2 linked regions of the Thalassobaculum sp. OXR-137 genome follow. The protein of the gene in region 1 interacts with the protein of each later gene in a pairwise test. Links are inferred from orthologs where the notes say so. Each region holds a gene or a part of one and is shown in the gene's direction. Other genes may lie near its edges. The genes, in order: T8K17_RS17130 and ctaD.

Region 1 (10,257 bases):
TAATGCTCCGCACCCGGATCGGGGGTGACGGGCGGGCCGAGAGGAGCTTCCGATGATCACCCTGCGCCAGGTCCGATACTTCCTCGCCGTCGCCGAGACCGAGAAGGTCTCCGCCGCCGCCACCAATCTGGGGATCTCCCAGTCGGCCATCACCCTGTCGGTGAAGGAGTTGGAGAACCAGCTCGGCGTCACCCTGTTCGAGCGCCGGGTCGGCGGCGTGGCGCTCACCCGCGAGGGGCAGAACTTCATCGCCCATGCCCGCAACATCGAGGCGGCGGTCGCCGACGCGGTCGCCGACATGCACCCGGACCGCACCGACGTGGAGGGAACGGTCAAGCTGGGGGTGACCAATGCCGGGGCCGGCTACTTCCTGGTGCCGCCGCTGGCCCGGTTCCAGCGGGCGTTCCCCAACGTGAAGGTCCAGCTTCTGGAGCGCGAGCGCGAGGAGATGGAGCGGCAGGTGCTGTCCGGCACGGTGGATATCGCGCTGCTGCTGACCTCCAACCTGTCGAACGCCCCGGACCTGGAGCATCGCGGCCTGTTCCAGAGCCCGCGCGGCGCCTGGGTGGCGACAAACCATCCGCTGGCGAGCCGCGACACGGTCAGCCGGGCCGACGTGATCGAGTACCCCTACGTGCTCTACCAGATCGACGAGGCCGACCGCTCGTCCCGCGAATACCTGGCCGCCTCCGGCCTGGAGCCCAAGGTGCTGTTCGAGACCACGTCCCTGGAGGCGCTGCGCAGCATGGTCGCCACGGGGCAGGGGGTGACGATCCTGTCAAAGATGCTGTTCCGCCCCTGGTCGCTGGATGGCGGCCGGCTGGAATGGGTCCCGATCATCGACGCGCCGCCGCCGATGGAGATTGGCCTGGTCTGGCGCAAAGGCCACGAATTCTCCGCCGCCGAGGCCCGGCTGGTGGAGTATCTGGAGGCGGCGGTGCGCTAGCGGTGCGGGGATCTCCGGGGCCCGTTGCCGCCCGCGTCCCCCGGTGCTAAACCGCGCGACCCATATTGACGCACGGGGGACCGCCCGATGAAGGCCGCCAATTCGCTCCTGTCCTCCTACGGCACCACGGTGTTCGAGGTGATGTCGCGGCTCGCCATCGAGCACAAGGCGATCAATCTCGGCCAGGGCTTCCCCGACGACCGCGGCCCGGACCCGGTGCTGGAGCAGGCCTCCAAGGCGCTGTACGACCCGCCGAACCAGTATCCGCCGATGATGGGCGTGCCCGAGCTGCGCCAGGCGGTCGCCGCCCACAACAAGCGGTTCTACGGCCTCGATGTCGACTGGCAGAAGGAGGTCATGGTCTCCACCGGCGCCACCGAGGCGCTGGCGGCCTGCTTCCTGGCGCTGATCGAGCCCGGCGACGAGGTCGTCGTCATCGAGCCGCTCTACGACTGCTATCTGCCGATGATCCGGCGGGCCGGCGGCATTCCGCGCCCGGTGCGGCTGACCCCGCCGGAATGGAAGCTCGACCTGGAGGCCCTGGAGGCGTCGTTCAGCGACCGCACCAAGATGATCGTGGTCAACGATCCGCAGAACCCGGCCTCGAAGGTCTACAGCCGCGAGGAACTGACGGCGATCGCCGATCTCTGCCAGAAGTACGACGCCTACGCCCTGTGCGACGAGGCCTACGAGCATCTGGCCTTCGACGGCCGCCCGCATATCCCGCTGATGACCCTGGACGGCATGCGCGAGCGCTGCGTGCGGATCGGCTCGGCCGGCAAGACCTTCTCGCTGACCGGCTGGAAGGTCGGCTACGTCACCGCGCCGGAGCACTTGCTGGGACCGATCTCCAAGGCGCACCAGTTCCTGGTCTTCACCACCGCGCCGAACCTGCAGCGCGCGGTCGCCTTCGGGCTGAACCAGGACGATTCGTATTTCGACGGGCTGCGCGACGAGATGGCGCGGCGCCGCGACCGGCTGACCGAGGGCCTGACCTCCATCGGCCTGGCGCCGGTGACCTGCCAGGGCACGTATTTCCTGTTCGTCGACGTCGCCGCCCATCTCTACGACGCGGAGACGGACGAGGGGTTCTGCCGCCGGCTGGTGACCGATGCCGGGGTGGCCGCCGTCCCGGTCTCCGCCTTCTATCTCGACCCGCAGAGCGCGCCGCGGAACTACATCCGTTTCTGCTTCGCCAAGCAGGACCCGGTGCTCGACGGGGCGGTGGAGAAGCTGGGAACGTATTTGAAGGAGGTCGGCCTCGGCATTTAGGTTGACGCCAGGGCGGGGCTGGAATAACAAACGCCTCCGCCGAGCCGAGATGGTTCGGCGCCCGGTGGCGGGTGTAGCTCAGGTGGTTAGAGCGCCAGATTGTGGCTCTGGAGGCCGTGGGTTCGAGTCCCATCACTCGCCCCAATTCCCTACACTGTCGGCATGACATGGCCGACAGAGACGGGTCCGACGACGCGCGATACTCTGCTCTCCTGCGAGCAGATGGGCGCCTGCGATCGGTTCACCATTGAAAAGAGAACGACCGGGTTCACCCTCATGCTCCGTGCGGGGCAGGGGGCGGCGCGCCGTATCCGCCGGGCCTTTCGGCCGGGCCGGGTGCTGGTCGCCTGCGGACCGGGCAACAACGGCGGCGACGGGTTCGTCATCGCCCATGACCTGCGCGCTCATGGCTGGGAGGTCACGGTCGCGCTGCTCGGCGCCCGCGACCGGCTGACAGGCGATGCGGCGGAAGCGGCGGCCTATTGGGACGGCCCGATCGAAATGCTGACGGCGGAGCGCGTCGAGTCGGCCGAGATCTTCGTGGACGCGCTGTTCGGCGCCGGACTGACCCGCCCGGTCGAGGGCGTGGCCGCCGAGGTGCTGGACCGGGCCGCCACGCGGTCGGCGGGCGGCGGGCTGACGGTCGTCGCCGTCGACGTGCCCAGCGGCGTGCACGGCGATACCGGCCAGGTCCTCGGCACGGCCTGTCCGGCCGACCTGACGGTCACCTTTCACTGTCTGAAACCCGGCCACCTGCTGCATCCGGGGGGCCGGCTGTGCGGCGGCATCCGGGTCGTCGATATCGGCATCGACCCGGCCGCTCCGGCGCTGACCGAGCCGGCGGCGCGGATGATCTCGCCGCGGCTTTGGGACGGGCTGCTGACCCCGGCGGGTCCGGACGATCACAAATACACTCGCGGCCACGTGCTGGTGCTGGCCGGCGCCATGCCCGGCGCGGCGCGGCTGGCCGCCCGCTCGGCCCGGCATATGGGGGCGGGGCTGGTGACGGTCTGCGCGCCCGAGGAGGCTGTCCCTCTGATCGCCGGCGATGCGCCAGGACTGATCGTGCAGGAGATCCCCTACGACCTGGAAGCCTTCGTGGCGGGCCGCAAGGTGGCGGCCATCGTCGTCGGGCCGGGTCTGGGACGGGGTGCCGATGCCAGACGGCTGGTGGAGGCTGCGATGGCCTGCGTCGTGCCGACGGTGTTGGATGCCGACGTGTTCTCGCTGTTCGCCGGCGGACGCCTGCCGCGTGGCGGGCCGGCGGTGCTGACGCCCCATGGTGGCGAGTTCTCGCGGCTCTTTGCCAAGCTGGACCCACGCCAGATCGGCCGGATCGCGGCGGTCAGTCGGGCGGCGGCCAACTGCGGCCACACGGTTCTGCTCAAAGGGCCCGACAGCACGGTGGCGGCCCCGGACGGCCGCTGCGCGATCCTCGACGGCGCGCCGGCAACCCTGGCGACCGGCGGCACCGGAGACGTGCTGGCCGGCGCAATCGGCGCGTTGCTGGCGCGCGGCCTGCCGGGCTTCGAGGCGGCCTGCGCCGGTGCCTGGTTCCACCGCGAGGCGGCCCGCTGGCTGGGCGGGACGGCGCTGCTACCCGAGGATCTCGCCGACGCCCTTTGAGGGTCGCGGCGCATGCTCGATCTGCGGCTGGCCGAAGGCGATGTCCGTGGTCTTATCCAGCTTCCGCACCACGTGTTTCAGCAGCAGCTTCGTCAGGGTATGGCTGGAGTCCATCACCGCCTCGATCTGGTCCGGCGCCACCTCCAGGGCGGTGACCGGCGAGATCGCGCGGGCGCCGCGGGTGTGCGTCGCCCCCTCGATCACGGCCAACTCGCCGACGACCTCGCCCGGACCGAGCCGGGCCAGGGACACCGTACGGGCGCCGGCAATCTGATACACCTCGACCGTCCCGTCCTCGATGAGGAACAGACTGGTGGCGGCATCTCCTTGTTCGAACAGGCATTCGTTTGGCTCGAAGTAGTACTTCGAGACGGTCAGGCCTTCGCCCTGGTTGGATCGCACCGCTGTGTTCCTAAGGTTAGAGCCCCTGGCCGGACTACGCGCTCAGCGAAGCCGGGTTCCCGGTGAGTATGCGTTTTAAATCCATCGGCTCCGCGCAGGGCTGCTCAGAACCCGAATGAGGATCAGGCCGGACGCTTCGTATGCCCGAAGGCGACGTCGTTGGTGCGGTGCAGCTTGCGGACCACGCGCTTGAGGATCATGCGGATCAGGGCGGGGCTTTCCGCCAGGCTCTGGTCGAGCTGACCGGGGTCGACCTTGAGGGCCGCCACGGGAGTTACGGCACGGACGCTGCGGGTGTGGGGTATGCCTTCGATCAATGCCAGCTCGCCGACGACATCGCCCTTACCCAGCCGGGCGACGGTGCTTACCCGCGCGCCCGAGGCGCGGAAGACCTCCACGACGCCTTCCTCGATCAGAAAGATCCCGGTCGGCGGCTCTCCTTCAGAGAACAGGGTCTCGTTGGCCTCGTAAAAGACCTTCGCGACTTTCAGCCCGCTGTCTGTCTTCGCTGCCACCGCAGCCTCCTCTCGGGTCGGGACGCGACACGGTGTCCCACTACCTCAGATGTGGTCGCGGGGGCGCCCCGCTATGCGGCATTTCAGCCGGAGGCGTCGGCACCGCCCAGTTCCGCCAGGATGTCGTCGACGCACTGTTCAGGCGGCCGGGTGACGTCCACCGTGATCGCATCCTCGTCGCCGGAGGGTGGCTCCAGGGTTGCGATCTGGGAGGTCAGCAGGCTGGTCGGCATGTAGTGGTCGACCCGCTTCTCCATCCTGGCGCGGATCAGCGCCTCGTCGCCGGCCAGCCGGACAAGCCGCACGTCGGCGCGGTCGCCGACCAGGATCGCCCGGTAACGCCGCTTCAGAGCCGAGCAGGACACGACCATGCCGGTGCCCGCTGCCCGCCAGCGGTCGATATCGGCGGCGATGGCGGCCAGCCAGGGACCGCGGTCGGCGTCGTCCAGCGGCGTACCGGCCCGCATTTTCTCTACATTGGCCGGCGGATGGTAGCTGTCCCCCTCCGCATAGCCCCAGCCCAGCCGCTCGGCCAGCAGGGTGCCGATGGTGGTCTTGCCGACCCCGGACACACCCATCATGACGACGACGATGGGGGCGCTCATGAGCCGCTCCAGTCCGCGTGGTGGTTGCCGGGTGCGTCGAGGCGCTCGAAGGTATGGGCGCCGAACTTGTCGCGCAGGCCCTGCAGGAAGTCGGCCGGCACCCGGGCGCGCACCATCCCGTCATGCCAGGACAGGGAAGAGGTGAGGGCAGGGACGGCGTAGCCGGCGCCGATGCCCGCCGCCGCCGTCCTGCGCAGACCGGGCAGGGTCTCGGCCAGCTCGGCACGCAGGGAGGGGGCGGCCAGCGGATGGGTGCCGGGTGCCAGACCGGCGAAGGCTTCGGCCAGCCGGTCGAGCAGCGGAGCGCGCAGGATACAGCCGGCCCGCCAAACCTTCGCGACCGCCACCGGGTCCACCTTCCAGCCGTCACGCGCATCGGCAGCGGCGATCAGGACGAAACCCTGGAGGAAGGAGAGCAGGGTGGCGGCGCGGAAGGCGGCCTCAAGATCGGCCGGGTCGATCTGCACCGCTTCCGGTGCCTTTGCCGCCAGTACCTGCCGCTCGTCGCGGGCGGCGGAGACGGCGCGGGCGAAGACGGCTTCGGCGATCGACGGAGCGGCCACGCCCAGGTCCAGCGCCGCAAGGGAGGCCCAGCGGCCGGTGCCCTTCTGGCCGGCGCGGTCGACCACCTTGTCCAGCAGCGGTGCGCCGTTGCTGTCGCGGGTGCGCACCACATCGGCGGCGATCTCCACCAGATACCCGCCGCCCGGGCCGCGGTTCCAGGTGGCGAAGGTCTCACCGATCCGGTCCACGTCCATCGACAGGCCATGACGCATCAGGTCGTAGGCCTCGGCCAGGGCCTGCATGACGGCGTATTCGATGCCGTTATGGACGGTCTTCACGAAATGTCCGGCGGCCCCGCCGCCAAGCCGGTCGCAGCACGGCGTGCCGTCGGCGGCCCGGGCCGCGACCGCCTGCAGGGTCGGCGCGACCCGGTCCCAGGCTGCGGCGTCGCCGCCGGCCATCAGCGCGGGCCCTCGGCGCGCGCCTTCCTCGCCGCCGGACACGCCGAGGCCGATCAGGTGGATGCCGTCCGCCGCCAGTGCCTCCTGACGCCGCGCGGTGTCGACGGCGTCGGTGTTGCCGCCGTCGACGATGACGTCTCCCGCCTCCAGATGCGGGCGCAGGGCCGCAATCACCGCGTCCACGGCGGCACCGGCGGTCACCATCAGCAGCACCGCCCGCGGACTGGCGAGCCGGCGCGCGAGATCCGCCGCGTCGTCGGCCCAGATGGTGCCGTCGGGCAGCTCGGCGCGCGCTCTGGCGGCGAGGGCGCCGTCGCGCTCCCACGCCACCAGGGGCACGGCGTGGTCGGCCAGGTTCAGCGCCAGGTTCCGGCCCATGGTGCCGAGGCCGATGATCCCCAGCGGGGCGATGTTCTGCGTCATGACCGTTCCTATCCCAGGCTCTCGCGCCAAGCGTCGCGGGCCTGATATCCCCAATAGACCATCTGGGCGTACCAGGCGCCGATCGGTCCGCCCACCGGGGTGAGGCCGAAAGGCTTGAACAGCTCCCAGCGGTCGTCGCCCTCGGCGATGGCGGAGGCGACCAGCTCGCCGCCCATGGTGGTCGTCGCCATGCCGTGGCCGCCATAGCCCTGGCTGTACCACACGCCGGGGCGCAGGCGGCCGATCTGCGGCATCTTGTGGGCGGCATAGCCCATGGTGCCGGGCCAGGCGACCTCTGCCTTCAGGTCGGAGAGCTGCGGATACACCTTCTTCAGGTCGGCCATCATGATGTCGGAGAGATGGGACGGGTTGGTCCAGCGGCTGATCCGTCCGCCCCACAGGATCCGGGTGTCGGGCAGGGGCCGGTAGTAGTCGCTGGCGAAGCGGGTGTCGCCGACCCCGTTGGGCAGGCCCATGACCTCGGTCAGGCGGTCGCCGACCGGCTCGGTCAGCACCACATAGGTGCCGATCGGCAGGGTCGCCGCCGACAGGCGCGGCACCAGTCCCTCGATATAGCCCGAGCAGCAGACGACCACCTGCTCGGCCCGGATCGTGCCGGTGGCGGTGTGGACCAGCTTCGGGTCGCGGCCGAGTTCGATCAGGGTCGCCGGCGTGTTCTCGAAGATCCGCGCGCCGGCATTGGCCGCCAGCCGCGCGTTGCCACGGGTGAAGTTCAGCGAGTGGAAGGTAAAGCCCTTGGGCCGCCACATCCCCTCGTAGTAGCGCGGGCTGCGCCAGATCGAGCGGACCTTCGCGCGGTCCCAGACCTCGATATTCGCGCCGACCAGTTCGTTCATCCAGTCGGCCTCGCGCTTCACGCCGTCCGGATCGTCGAACCAGGAACAGGTGACGCGGCCGTCGACGATCGGCGCCACGCCGCCGGCGATGGCATCGGCCCGCTTGCGCACAAGGGCGACACCCATCTCGCTCAGTTTGTAGAGCCGCAGGGCGTGTTCCTTGCCGACCCGCGAGATCAGCGCGCTCAGACCCCGTGAGAAGCCGGCGCCGACGAAGCCGCCGTTGCGCCCGGACGCGCCCCAGCCGATCCGCCGCGCCTCGACCAGCGCGACCGATTTGCCGCGCTCGGCGAGGCCCAGGGCGGTGGAGACGCCCGCCATGCCGCCGCCGACGACGCAGACCTCGACGTCCAGGTCGCCGTCCAGCGCGGGGAAGGGCGGACCGTCATCGCGTGTCCGGCTGTAGTAGCTGTCGATATACCCGTCGAGCCCGGTGCTGTTCGATTGCATGCGTCCTCCCTGCCTTGCCGGCGGAGTTTAGCGGGGAGCGGGCGCGTGATGAACGATGGAGAATGCCGGTCAGGCGCGGCGGATGGCGGGATCGGCGGATCCGGCCGACAGGGCCTCGGCCGCCGCCGGGTCCAGGGGCGCGCCGAAGATCGCGCCGGACGCCGTGGTGCATCCGCAGTCCCGCAGAAACGCGAGCTCCTCGGCCGTCTGCACCCCCTCGGCGCCGACGGTGCGGCCGAGCGCCTGGGCGAAGGCGATGGCGGCGGAGACGCTCTCGTCCAGCGGGCCGAGGGTGCGGGTGGACAGGATCACGTGGCCGAACGGCTGGCGCGCCAGGGCCAGCATCGGGTTGCCGCCCGCCCCGAATCCGGTGAGGCCCAGATCGACCCCGAGGCCGGCGAGCGCCGCCAGCACGTCCGCTGCCGAGTCAGGATCGGCGCCGAGGGCTGTCTCGCCGATGGTCAGTTGCAGGGTTCCGGCCGGCAGGCGGCTGCGCTCCAGCACCTCGCCCACGATGTCGACCAGATCGGGCTGAAGCAGCATGTCGGGCGTGAGAGGCACGGATATCCGAGGGCTCCGCGCCCAGCCGGCAGCCACGTGGCAGCTATCCCGGAGCAGTCTTTCGCACAGGTCGATTGCCAGACCCTCGGCCGCCGCCGCCAGTGCGGCATCCGGCGGTCGCTCCGAGAACGGTGCGCCCAGCAAGGGGCGGCCGAGACTGTCGAACAGGCAGGCCTGGAAGCCGGCGAGCTCCTGATCGGCGAGAGACCGCATCGGCAGCAGGCGCAGGTACAGTCGGTCGTGTTCCAGGTCCCGGCGCAGCGCCCGGGCCGCCTCCCGGCGGGCTTCGAAAAAGCTGTCGATGTCCCGGCTGCCGCGCGCCATCGGCGCCACCGGCGCGCGCGACTGGACACGCAGCCCGTGCTCCGCCGCCTGCAACAGCGTATCGGCGTCGTTGCCGGTATCCGGATAGACGGCCAGGCCTGCCCGGCACTTCGGCATAACGGTCGTGCCGGCAGCGTTGAGCGACCGTCCGCCACGGGCCACCAGCCGGGCCGCTTCGCCCTCGAAGGCGGCGGCGTCCTCGGGATTGGGTACGACCAGCGCGAATGTCGTATCGTCGAACCGCGACAGGACGCAGGTCTCCGGCACCAACCCTCCGAGGCGGATCGCCAGCCGTCGGATCACGCTGTCCCGCACGACCGAGCCGAACTCGATGCCGAAATCCGCCAGGTTGGCGACCCGCAGAAGTACCAGGCCGACCCGGCGGCCGTCGCGCTTCGCGCCGCGGATCTGCGCGCTCAGGATCTGCTGGAGGGCGCCTCGATTGGGAAGGCCGGTCATCTCGTCCAGCAGCGACAGCCGCTCGAGGCGCTCCTCGGCGGCGGTGGCATGGGTCACGTCGATGCCGACGGTAAGCACCCGCTGCACGCGCCCCTTGGCGTCGTGCATGGCCGCCCGCGTGGTCATGAAGGTCCGCGTTCGTCCGTCGGCGTCGATCAGCTTTTCCGGACCGAGTTGGGAGATGGCTGCACCCGTGGCGATCCGCCGGTCGGCGGTGTCGATCGGCCTGCCGGCTTCCGGTCCGAGCAGGTCGACGGCCGATCGGCCGACCGCATCCTGCGGGTCGATGCCGAACACATCGCCCTGGTAGGCGTTGACGAATTCATAGGTCCCGTCCGGCGTCTTGGCGCTGACCATGGCCGGCATGCCGCTCAGCACGGCGTCTAGCAGGGCACGGGAGTCCCGGGCCATCCGGTCGGCCTGCAGCCGGTCCGTGGCGTCGAGCAGGGCGAAGACACAGACGATATCGTCGCCGAGGCGATGGGCGCTGGCCTGAATGTCGACGGTAAAGGCCGTGGCGTCGCGGCGCAGGGCGCGCCGACGGGTGGCGCCGATGGCGATCTCGGGCGCGTCCGGATCGCCGCCGAGCTTGAAGGTGATCCCAGGGATGACCGCGGCGATGGGCCGGTCCAGCAGCTCCACCTCGGACAGCCCGAGCACGTCGCGGGTGTGCTGGGTCGTCATCACGATGCGGCCTGCGCGATCCGTGGCGACGATGAGCAGGGGGAAGGCCCCGATCACCCGTTCCAGCGTCCGAATCGTGTCGTAGAGCGACGCGAGCGTAAGCCCTGTCATCCGACGTCCAACCAGATAATTAGATTCCGTGCCGACCGTCAGGCTCCCATTTTGCTT
Region 2 (10,256 bases), 2.4 Mb from region 1 along the record:
ATCTCGGTGACGCCGCTGGCGGCCTGGCTGGCGCTCAGGGACATGGCTTCCACCTCGTCGCCGAGTTCGCGGGCGGTGGCTTCCTGCTCGCCGATGGCGTCGGCGATGGTGCGGGCGACCTCGTCGATCCGGCCGACGGTCTCGCCGATGCCGCGGATCGCGTCGACCGCGCCCCGGGATTCGGCCTGGATCGAGGAGATCTCGCCGGCGATGGTCTCCGTCGCCTTGGCCGTCTGCCCGGCCAGGTTCTTCACTTCCGAGGCGACCACCGCGAAGCCCTTGCCGGCGTCCCCGGCGCGGGCCGCCTCGATGGTGGCGTTCAGGGCCAGCAGGTTGGTCTGCTCGGCGATGTCCTGGATCAGGGTCAGCACCTCGCCGATGCGGTCGGTGGCCTGGGCCAGGCCGGCGACGGTCCGGTCGGTATCGGCGGCGCGCTGCACCGCCTCGCCGGTGATCCGGCTGGACAGGCTCACCTGCTCGGTGATCCGGGCGATCGACTGGGAGACACGGTCCAGGGCGTCGGCCGCCGCCTGGGCGCGGCTCTGGTTCTCGGTCGCGTCGCGGGCGACGAGGCCGGCGTGATCGCCGACCCGACTGGTCGTCTCGGTCAGGCTGGTGGCGGTCCGGCTCAGCTCTTCCGAGGCGGCGGCGACCGTATCGGCGATGCCCCCGACCGTCTGTTGCAGGGAATCCGACAGCGAGATCAGCGCCGCCGCCTTCTCGGTGGCGGCCTGGCGGTCGCGCTCGCGCGCCTCGTCGGCCATGCGGGTCTGTTCAGCCTGGGCCAGCTCGACCTCCTTCAGCGCGCGTGCCGATGCGTCGAAGGCGCGCTGGATGCTGTGGGTGACCCAGAGCAGGGCGCCCGCCTCCAACACCACGATGACGGCGTGCAGGATCACGCGGCCGAGCGAGGCGTCGTCGGGGAAGACGGCGGCCGGCAGCAGGAAGCTGAGCGTCAGGTGATGCACCGCGACGACCACCGCCGCCACCAGGATCGACACCGTGCAGACCATCGGCGCCAGGATCGCCAGTGCGGCGAAGTAGTACATGTGCATGTCGATCTGCCAGGAATTGCCCCAGAACAGGGCGACCATCATCGACACGATCCCCATCATCACCGCCGCGATCAGATAGCGCGTGGCCGGCGCGTCCGGCTGCAGCCGGGCCATGGCGACCACGATGGCGGCGGCGACGGCGGTCGCCAGGGTCGGCCAGAGCGCCTCGCGCCCCAGCAGGAAGGCGGTCGCGCCGACCACCGGCACATGGGCGAGAATGAACATCGAAAGCGCGAAGGTGGCGCGGCGGCGAATGCTCAGAATGTCGGACATGGCAGATTCCCGGTTTTGGCGGCGGATCAACCGCGGGCGGTCGAGGAAGACAGGCCGAGGCAGCCGGCGGCGGCCTGGGGGTCGATGACGAGGAGGGCGCCGGCGGCGCGCAGACGCGCCGGCAGGCCGGGCGTCGGGCTGGCGAGCAGCAGGACCGTGGGGGCGATGCCGTCGCGCAGGATCTCGGTGTCGCTGCCGGAGAGGCTCGCCATCACGTCCTGGGCGGTCCACCACGGCGGGAAGATCGCGGCCACGCGGGCGTCGCGCTCGCCCGCCGGCGCGAGCAGCCCGAACAGGGCGACGGCCAGCATGGCGATGCCGGCGATGGCGGCTGGGAGGAAATTCAGCAAGATCGGGTCCGATCGGATGGTCAGGATCGTCTGCGTCGGTCGGAAGTCGCCGCCCGCTCTGACGAGCGACAGCGACGTACCCTTACACCCCAATATTTAAAGGGCCGTTAAGGTAAACCAGCAAACGTCCTACGATTCGGACGAGGCCTTGGATCAAGGACTTGGATCGGAGACTTGGATAACGGCAGGTCTTGGACCGGCAAAGGCGTCCGGCGGCCGGGCTGACCCGGCCGCCGGGCACGGGTCAGGCGGCGGTGCCGCCGACGGCGATGGTCATCTTCAGGGTCGGCTGGCCGACGCCCACGGGCACGCCCTGGCCGTCCTTGCCGCAGGTGCCGACGCCGTCGTCGAGCTTCATGTCGTTGCCGATCATGGTGATCTTGCCCATGGCGTCGGGGCCGTTGCCGATCAGGGTCGCACCCTTCACCGCCGGGCCGATCTTGCCGTTCTCCACCAGATAGGCCTCGTTCATGGAGAACACGAACTTGCCCGAGGTGATGTCCACCGACCCGCCGGCGAAGTTCACGGCATAGAGTCCGCGCTTCACCGACTTCAGGATCTCCTCCGGATCGGCGGTGCCGGCGGCCATGTAGGTGTTGGTCATGCGCGGCATCGGATGGTGGGCATGGGACTGGCGCCGGCCGTTGCCGGTCGGCGAAACCCCCATCAGGCGGGCGTTCTGGCGGTCCTGCATGTAGCCCACCAGGATGCCGTCCTCGATCAGCACGTTGCGGCTCGACGGGGTGCCCTCGTCGTCGACGGTGATCGAGCCGCGCCGGTCGGGCAGGGTGCCGTCATCGATGACGGTGACGCCCTTGGCGGCGACCTGCTGGCCGATCATGCCGGAATAGGTCGATGTGAGCTTGCGGTTGAAGTCGCCCTCCAGGCCGTGGCCGACGGCCTCGTGCAGCATGACGCCGGGCCATCCCGGGCCGAGCACCACTTCCATCTCGCCGGCCGGGGCGTCCACCGCGCCGAGGTTGACCAGGGCGATGCGCAACGCTTCGTCCGTCGCGTGCTGCCAGGTCTCGGGATCGACGTAGCGGTCGAAGGTGACCCGGGCGCCGCAGCCGTAATAGCCGGCCTCCATCTTGTCGCCGTCGCCGACCACGACCTGGACGTTCAGGCGGACCAGGGGGCGGACATCGGCGACGCGCTGGCCGCCGGCGCGCAGGATCTGCACCGCCTGCCAGGAGCCGATCAGGGTGGCGGAAACCTGCCGCACCCGCGGATCCTTCGCCCGGGCATAGGCGTCGATCTCCTTCAGCACGCCGATCTTCGCCTCGGTGGTGAAGCCCTGTAGCGGGTTCTCGGCGGTGTAGAGCGCGCTGTTGGTGCCCTTGGGGCCGAGGTCCATCTTGCCGTTATGGCCGGCATGGACGGCGCGCACGGTGTCGGCGGCGCGCCGGATCGCGTCCTCGGACAGGTCGGCGGCATGGGCGAAGCCGCGGGCCTCGCCGGCGATGGCGCGCAGGCCGAAGCCCTGGGTGGTGTCGAAACTCGCCGTCTTCAGGCGGCCGTCATCGAAGGCCAGGCTTTCGCTCTGGCTGTATTCCAGGAACAGCTCGCCGTCGTCGGCGCCGTTCAGGGCGTCGTCGACGATGGCTTCCGTGCGGCCCTTGTCCAGGCCGGCTCGGTCGAAGAAAAGCTCGTCAGTGAGGGCCAGATTGGACACGGGGCGGCTCCGTCGCGATAGGGTGGACATCAGTCGGTCGATCAGCTTCACATAGGCGCGCCGCCCACGGAAGTCGAGGCGGTCGCCGCCGAACCCGCCGTTTGTGCCGCTGGTTGTTCCCCTGGGATCCGGGATGCCGGTCGTCGGGGCGCGGCGGCAGCGACGGGTTTACGCGACCGAATGCCGCGTCCCCCGCGCTTGTCCGGGGCGGGGCGGGCATTTAGCCTTGCTCCGGTGTGCTGAAGGGTCGCGTTGCACGGTTGAGCGGATGGTGCCATAAGGGCGTCGCTGCAATCCGGGGGACTGTGGCTCAGGGACCAACGACGACGGGAATGACCGAGTGATGGAGCGGATCCTCAAGCGGGTTACCGGCGCCACTTTGCGCGGCGGGGCCGCGATTTTGGCGGCGGTGGCGATCCTTGCGGTGGCGGCGTTTGACGCGTCCGCCGCCCAGCCTCAGCCCTGGCAATTGGGCATGCAGGAACATGTCACGCCGGTGGGCCACGATGTGGACCAACTGCACGACATCCTGCTGGTGATCATCACGCTGATCAGCCTCTTCGTGCTGGCGCTGCTGGTCTATGTGTGCATCCGCTTCAAGCGAAGCAATAACCCGACCCCGTCGAAGACGACCCACAACACCCTGTTGGAGGTTGCCTGGACGGGTCTGCCGGCGTTGATCCTGGTGGTGATCGCGTTCTACTCCTTCCCGCTTCTGTACAAGCAGGACAAGGCGGTCGATCCCGACATGACGATCAAGGTCGAGGCGCATCAGTGGTACTGGAACTACACGTATCCGGACCAGGAGATCGCCTTCGACAGCTATCTGATCCCGGACGAGGAGATCAAAGAGGGCCAGACGCGGCTGCTCGACGTGGACAACCGTCTGGTGGTCCCGGTCGGCGCCACGGTCCAGGTTCTGGTCACGACCTATGACGTGATGCACTCCTTCTTCGTTCCGGCCCTGACGGTGCAGGTCTACGGCACGCCGGGCCGGATCAACGAGACCTGGTTCCAGATCGAGAAGCCCGGCGTCTATTACGGCCAGTGCAACCAGATCTGCGGCATTGACCATTCCCGGATGCCGATCGTGGTTGAGGCCATGGAACAGGCGGACTACGACGCCTGGCTCGTGAAGGCCAAGGAACAGTTCGCGATGAACCCGAGCGCGACCAAGGTCGCGTCGATCGCCGACTAACCGGTGGAGACAAACAAGATGGCAAGCGCTGAACACGCTCACGACCACGGTCACGACGACCACGGGGCGCCGAGCAGCTTCGTTAAGCGGTGGTTGTACTCCACCAACCACAAGGACATCGGGACTCTCTACCTGGTGTTCGCGGTGATCGCCGGCCTGTTCGGCGGTGCGATCTCGATCTACATGCGCATGGAGCTCCAGGATCCGGGCGTCCAGTACATGGCCGACGGCAACGCCTGGAACGTCTACGTGACGGCCCACGGCCTGATCATGGTGTTCTTCGTGGTCATGCCGGCGCTGATCGGCGGGTTCGGCAACTGGTTCGTGCCGCTGATGATCGGCGCGCCGGACATGGCCTTCCCGCGGATGAACAACATCAGCTTCTGGCTGATCGTCCCGGCCTTCCTGCTGCTGGTCCTGTCGATGTTCGTTCCGGGCACGGGCGGCGCCGACGGCGTGGGCACGGGCTGGACGATCTATCCGCCGCTGTCGGGCAAGCTCGGCACGCCGGGCATGTCCATGGACCTCGCGATCTTCTCGCTGCACCTCGCCGGTGCCAGCTCGATCCTGGGTGCCGCCAACTTCATCACCACCATCTTCAACATGCGCGCCCCGGGCATGACGCTGCACAAGATGCCGCTGTTCGTGTGGGCCATGCTGGTGACGGCCTTCCTGCTGCTGCTGGCGGTTCCGGTTCTGGCCGGCGCCATCACCATGCTGCTGACCGACCGTAACTTCGGCACGCACTTCTTCGAGCCGGCGGGCGGCGGCGACCCGGTGCTGTTCCTGCACCTGTTCTGGTTCTTCGGTCACCCCGAAGTGTACATCATGATTCTGCCGGCCTTCGGCATCGTCAGCCAGGTGGTCGCGACCTTCTCGCGCAAGCCGGTGTTCGGCTATCTCGGCATGGCCTACGCCATGGTCGCGATCGGCGTGGTCGGCTTCGTCGTGTGGGCGCATCACATGTACACGGTGGGCCTCGACGTCGACACGCGGGCCTACTTCACCGCGGCGACGATGGTCATCGCGGTACCGACGGGCATCAAGATCTTCTCCTGGATCGCCACCATGTGGGGCGGGTCGATCGAGTTCCGCCTGCCAATGATCTGGGCCGTCGGCTTCATCTTCCTGTTCACCGTCGGCGGCGTGACCGGCGTGGTGCTGGCCAATGCCGGCGTCGATATCGCCCTGCACAACACCTACTACGTGATCGCGCACTTCCACTACGTGCTGTCGCTGGGTGCGGTGTTCGGCATCTTCTGCGGGTTCTATTACTGGTTCCCGAAGATGACCGGCTACACCTACAACTCGATGCTCGCCCGCGCCCATTTCTGGGTTACCTTCATCGGCGTGAACCTCACGTTCTTCCCGATGCACTTCCTGGGTCTGGCCGGCATGCCGCGGCGCTACATCGACTATCCGGACGCGCTCGCGGGCTGGAACTACGTGGCCTCGATCGGCTCGTATATCGGCGGCATCGGCACCCTGATCTTCGTGGTCGTGGTCATCGAGGCCTTCAGCGCCAAGCGCAAGGCCGAGGCGAACCCGTGGGGCGAAGGTGCGACGACGCTGGAGTGGACGATCAGCTCCCCGCCGCCGTTCCACACCTTCAACGAGCTGCCCCGCATCGCCCCCTCCAAGGGCCATTGAGCGGAGCGTTCGGTGACTGACCTGACGGCTCAGACGCTTGCGGCCGAGGCCGTTCCCAGTTCGGGAACGGCCTCGGTCCGCGACTACATCGCGCTGCTCAAGCCGCGCGTGATGTCGCTCGTCGTCTTCACCGGCTATGTCGGCCTGGCCATCGCGCCGGGCGACATCCATCCGGTGCTGGCGATGATCGCGGTCCTGTGCATCGCCGTCGGGGCGGGCGCCTCGGGCGCCATCAACATGTGGTATGACCGCGACATCGACGCGGTCATGGGCCGCACCGACAAGCGGCCGATCCCGTCCGGCAAGGTCGACGCCGACGAGGCGCTGGCCTTCGGCGTCGTGCTCGCCGGGTTCTCCGTGCTGGTGATGGCGCTGGCCGTGAACATCCTGGCGGCCGTCCTGCTGGCCGCGACCATCGGGTTCTACGTCTTCGTCTACACCATGTGGCTGAAGCGCCGCACGCCGCAGAACATCGTCATCGGCGGTGCCGCCGGCGCGGTTCCGCCGGTCATCGGCTGGGCGGCGGCCACCGGCGACGTGTCGTGGCTCTCCGTCGTCCTGTTCGCCATCATCTTCGTGTGGACCCCGCCGCATTTCTGGGCGCTGGCGCTGTGGAAGCGCGGCGAGTACGCCGCCGCCGGCGTGCCGATGCTGCCCGTCGTCTCCGGCGAGCTGTCCACCAAGCGCCAGATCCTGTCCTATTCGCTCGTGCTCGGCGTCCTCGGCCTGGTGCCCTGGGCCATGGGTGCTGCCGGTGCGGTCTACGGCGTCGCCGCGATCGTGCTGGGCGGGCTGTTCATCCTCGGCGCGGTGCAGGTGCTGCGCGCCGGGACGGACGACATGAAGCCGGCGAAGCTGTTGTTCGGCTATTCCATCCTGTATCTGTTCGCCCTGTTCGGCGCCTTGCTGGCCGACTACTGGATCGTGGGATGACGGCGATGAGCGATCCCCGCACCGACCAGGACCAGACGGCGCCGACCAAGTCCGAGGACCTCTGGGCGCAGCGCCGCGGCAAGAATATCGCGATCCTGGCCACCATCCTGGGCCTTGCGGTGCTGTTCTTCGTTGTCACCATCCTGCGGATGAGCTGAGCGATGTCCGAACCGACCGACACCAACGACACCTCCAGGAGCGCCCGCTCCGCGCGGTCCAACCTGCGCGTCGGCCTGGGTCTGGCCGGCCTCGTGGCCGGCATGGTCGGCGTGTCCTACGCCGCCGTCCCGCTCTACACCCTGTTCTGCCAGGTCACCGGTTTCGGCGGCACCACCCAGGTGGCCGACGCCGCGCCCGGCGCCTCGGCCGAGCACCGGACCTTCACCGTGCGCTTCGACAGCAATGTGCGCGACGGGCTGGACTGGAAATTCGTGCCGGCGGCGCGGACCACGAAGGTCGAGGTCGGGGTCGAGAACCTCGCCTTCTATCGGGCGACCAATACCGGCGACACGCCGATCGTCGGCACCGCCGCCTTCAACGTGACACCGCACAAGGCGGGGCCGTATTTCATGAAGATCGCCTGCTTCTGCTTCACCGAACAGGTGCTTAAGCCGGGCGAGACGGTCGACATGCCGGTGCAGTTTTTTCTCGATCCGGAGCTCCTGAAGGATCCGAAGATGGACGGGGTGACCACGGTCACGCTGTCCTACACCTTCTATCCGGCTGAGGATCAATCGAAGGCCCAGCAACTCGCGCTGGCGCCGTCCGTAGAGTAACATACCGCCAGTTCCGGCGGAGGGTCTGAAGACGAGGGGACCGATGGCACACGAACAGCAACATCCCTACCACCTGGTGGAACCGAGCCCCTGGCCGTTCATGGGAGCCGCGTCCGGCTTCGTGCTCGCGGTCGGCGGGGTCATGTACATGCACGACCTGCAGTTCGCCGTTCCGATCATGGTCGTCGGCCTGGCGCTGATCCTCGCGACCATGTTCTTCTGGTGGCGCGACATCATCCGCGAGGCCCAGTGGCAGGGGCACCACACCCCGGTCGTGCAGATCGGCATGCGCTACGGCATGGCGCTGTTCATCACCTCCGAAGTGTTCTTCTTCCTGGCGTTCTTCTGGGCGTTCTTCGACATGGCGCTGTATCCGCGCACCGGCGTCTGGCCGCCGGAGGGGATCCAGACCTTCGATCCGTTCGACCTGCCGCTGATCAACACCCTGATCCTGCTGCTGTCCGGCACCACGGTCACCTGGGCGCATGCGGCCCTGCTGCAGAACAACCGCAAGGAGCTGCTCTGGGGCCTTGGCATCACCGTGATCCTCGGCTTCCTGTTCACCTGCCTGCAGGCGTACGAGTACAGCCACGCGGCCTTCGGCTTCACCGACACGGTCTATGCCTCGACCTTCTACATGGCGACCGGCTTCCACGGCTTCCACGTGCTCGTCGGCACCATCTTCCTGGCGGTGTGCTGGGTCCGTGCCTACAAGGGCCACTTCACCCCGGAGCACCATTTCGGCTTCGAGGCGGCGGCCTGGTACTGGCACTTCGTCGACGTGGTCTGGCTGTTCCTGTTCATCTGCGTCTACTGGTGGGGCGGCTGAGGCCGTTCCCCGAAGGGGAGCGCAGCGATGGACTCCGGCCCGTCTCCGATCTCGACCGGGCTGTCCTGCAAATGCCCGGCCTGCGGTAAGGGCCGACTGTTCGACGGGTATCTGACCGTCGTCGAAAAATGCGAGGCCTGCGGCGAGCCGCTGCGGGCCCGCAGCTCCGGAGACGGCCCGGCCGTCTTCGTGATCTTCGCCCTCGGAGCGATCCTGTCGGTGCTGGCCTGGATCGTCGAAGCGGCGTTTTCGCCACCGATGTGGGTCCATGCGGCCCTGTGGCCCGTCGCCGTGATCGTCGGCACCGTCCTGCTTCTGAGACCGTTCAAGGGCGTCGTCGTCGCGCTGGAATACCGGCACGGCACGCCTGACCAATAGCCGCCGCGGCACCCCCGCGGCCTGGGGATATCATGGCCTTTCGTCCGCGCCTCTGGCCGACCCTCATCACCGTTCCCGCCGTCGTCCTGATGGTGGCCCTGGGCGTGTGGCAACTGCAGCGCCTCGCCTGGAAGACCGAGCTGATCGACGCGTTCGAGTCCCGGGTCTCGGCCGAGCCGACGGATCCGCCGCCGGCGCTGACCCCGGCCGACATGGGCGACTGGCGCTACCGTCGGGTGACCGCGACGGGCCGCTTCCTGCACGACAAGGAACTGCAGATCACCGGCAAGCCCTACAAGGGCACGGCCGGATTTCACGTCATCACCCCGTTCGTGACCGATGGCGGCTTGACCGTGTTCGTGAACCGGGGGTGGGTCCCGGAGGATAAGCGCCGGCCGGCCGACCGCCCCGACACCCTGCTCCCGGCGCCCGCCGCCATCGACGGGGTGATCGTACAATCCGGGATCAAGGGCACCTTCGTGCCGGAGAACGAGCCGCAGAACGACGTCTGGTTCACGGTCCGGCCGGAAGCCATGGCCGCCCATCTGGGCCTCCAGGGCCCGGTCGCAACCGGCTACTATATTGACCAGCTCGCCGAGCAGCCCAAGCTGACGGTCCTTCCCTTCGGGGCGGAGCGGCATGTGACGGTGCGTAACGAGCACCTGCAATACGCCCTCACCTGGTTCATGCTCGCCGCCACCCTGATCGGCGTCTACATCGTCTGGCACCGCCAGGCGGACAAGGCCGAGCGCGACGGGGCCGAGCGGGATGGAGAGGGCGCATGAGCGCCACCCCCGCGACCGACGCCCTTGAGACCCGCTTCCGCCGGCTCTCCGCCCTGTCGGGTGCCGCCGGGATGCTCGGCTGGGACCAGCACGTGCTGATGCCGTCCGGGGGCGCCCAGGCGCGGGCCGAACAGCTCGCCACCCTCTCCGTGCTGCGCCACGAGCTGCTGACCGCTCCGGCGGTGGTCGACGACCTGGCCGCGGCGCAGGGCGAGCGCGTCGACGGCTGGCGCGCGGCCAACCTGGCCGAAATGCGCCGTACCCATGCCCATGCAACGGCCCTGTCCTCCGACCTTGTGGAGGCCCTGTCGCGGGCCGGTTCGCGCTGCGAGGCGCTCTGGCGCGAGGCCCGGG

Evidence for each region.
Region 2: the proteins of T8K17_RS17130 (region 1) and ctaD interact in binary tests that used the Escherichia coli proteins (3 or more experiments, as listed by UniProt). The link is inferred for Thalassobaculum sp. OXR-137 from one-to-one orthologs.

What each region holds. Positions count from the first base shown.
Region 1 is NZ_CP139715.1:3,701,956-3,712,212, forward strand. Bases 172-3,125 are described here. They hold T8K17_RS17130 (aminotransferase), read left to right. Parts: upstream 172-1,033; coding sequence 1,034-2,218; downstream 2,219-3,125. Other genes in these bases: T8K17_RS17125 (LysR family transcriptional regulator), read left to right, coding at 172-946; T8K17_RS17140 (NAD(P)H-hydrate dehydratase), read left to right, coding at 2,495-3,125. Outside these bases: more of T8K17_RS17125, read left to right, coding at 53-171; more of T8K17_RS17140, read left to right, coding at 3,126-3,844; T8K17_RS17145 (cyclic nucleotide-binding domain-containing protein), read right to left, coding at 3,815-4,246; T8K17_RS17150 (cyclic nucleotide-binding domain-containing protein), read right to left, coding at 4,369-4,761; T8K17_RS17155 (gluconokinase), read right to left, coding at 4,845-5,366; gndA (NADP-dependent phosphogluconate dehydrogenase), read right to left, coding at 5,363-6,754; T8K17_RS17165 (FAD-binding oxidoreductase), read right to left, coding at 6,763-8,061; T8K17_RS17170 (EAL domain-containing protein), read right to left, coding at 8,131-10,200. UniProt on the Escherichia coli protein: Shows aminotransferase activity with methionine and histidine as substrates, and to a lesser extent also with phenylalanine.
Region 2 is NZ_CP139715.1:1,251,373-1,261,628, forward strand. What follows is about bases 3,933-6,885. They hold ctaD (cytochrome c oxidase subunit I), read left to right. Parts: upstream 3,933-4,569; coding sequence 4,570-6,201; downstream 6,202-6,885. Other genes in these bases: coxB (cytochrome c oxidase subunit II), read left to right, coding at 3,933-4,551; T8K17_RS05955 (heme o synthase), read left to right, coding at 6,214-6,885. Also shown: T8K17_RS05930 (methyl-accepting chemotaxis protein), read right to left, coding at 1-1,328; T8K17_RS05935 (hypothetical protein), read right to left, coding at 1,355-1,678; metalloprotease TldD, read right to left, coding at 1,923-3,353; more of coxB, read left to right, coding at 3,697-3,932; more of T8K17_RS05955, read left to right, coding at 6,886-7,134; T8K17_RS05960 (hypothetical protein), read left to right, coding at 7,140-7,292; T8K17_RS05965 (cytochrome c oxidase assembly protein), read left to right, coding at 7,296-7,910; T8K17_RS05970 (cytochrome c oxidase subunit 3), read left to right, coding at 7,954-8,739; T8K17_RS05975 (DUF983 domain-containing protein), read left to right, coding at 8,767-9,117; T8K17_RS05980 (SURF1 family protein), read left to right, coding at 9,150-9,902; T8K17_RS05985 (carboxypeptidase M32), read left to right, coding at 9,899-10,256. UniProt on the Escherichia coli protein: Cytochrome bo(3) ubiquinol oxidase is the terminal enzyme in the aerobic respiratory chain of E.coli that predominates when cells are grown at high aeration.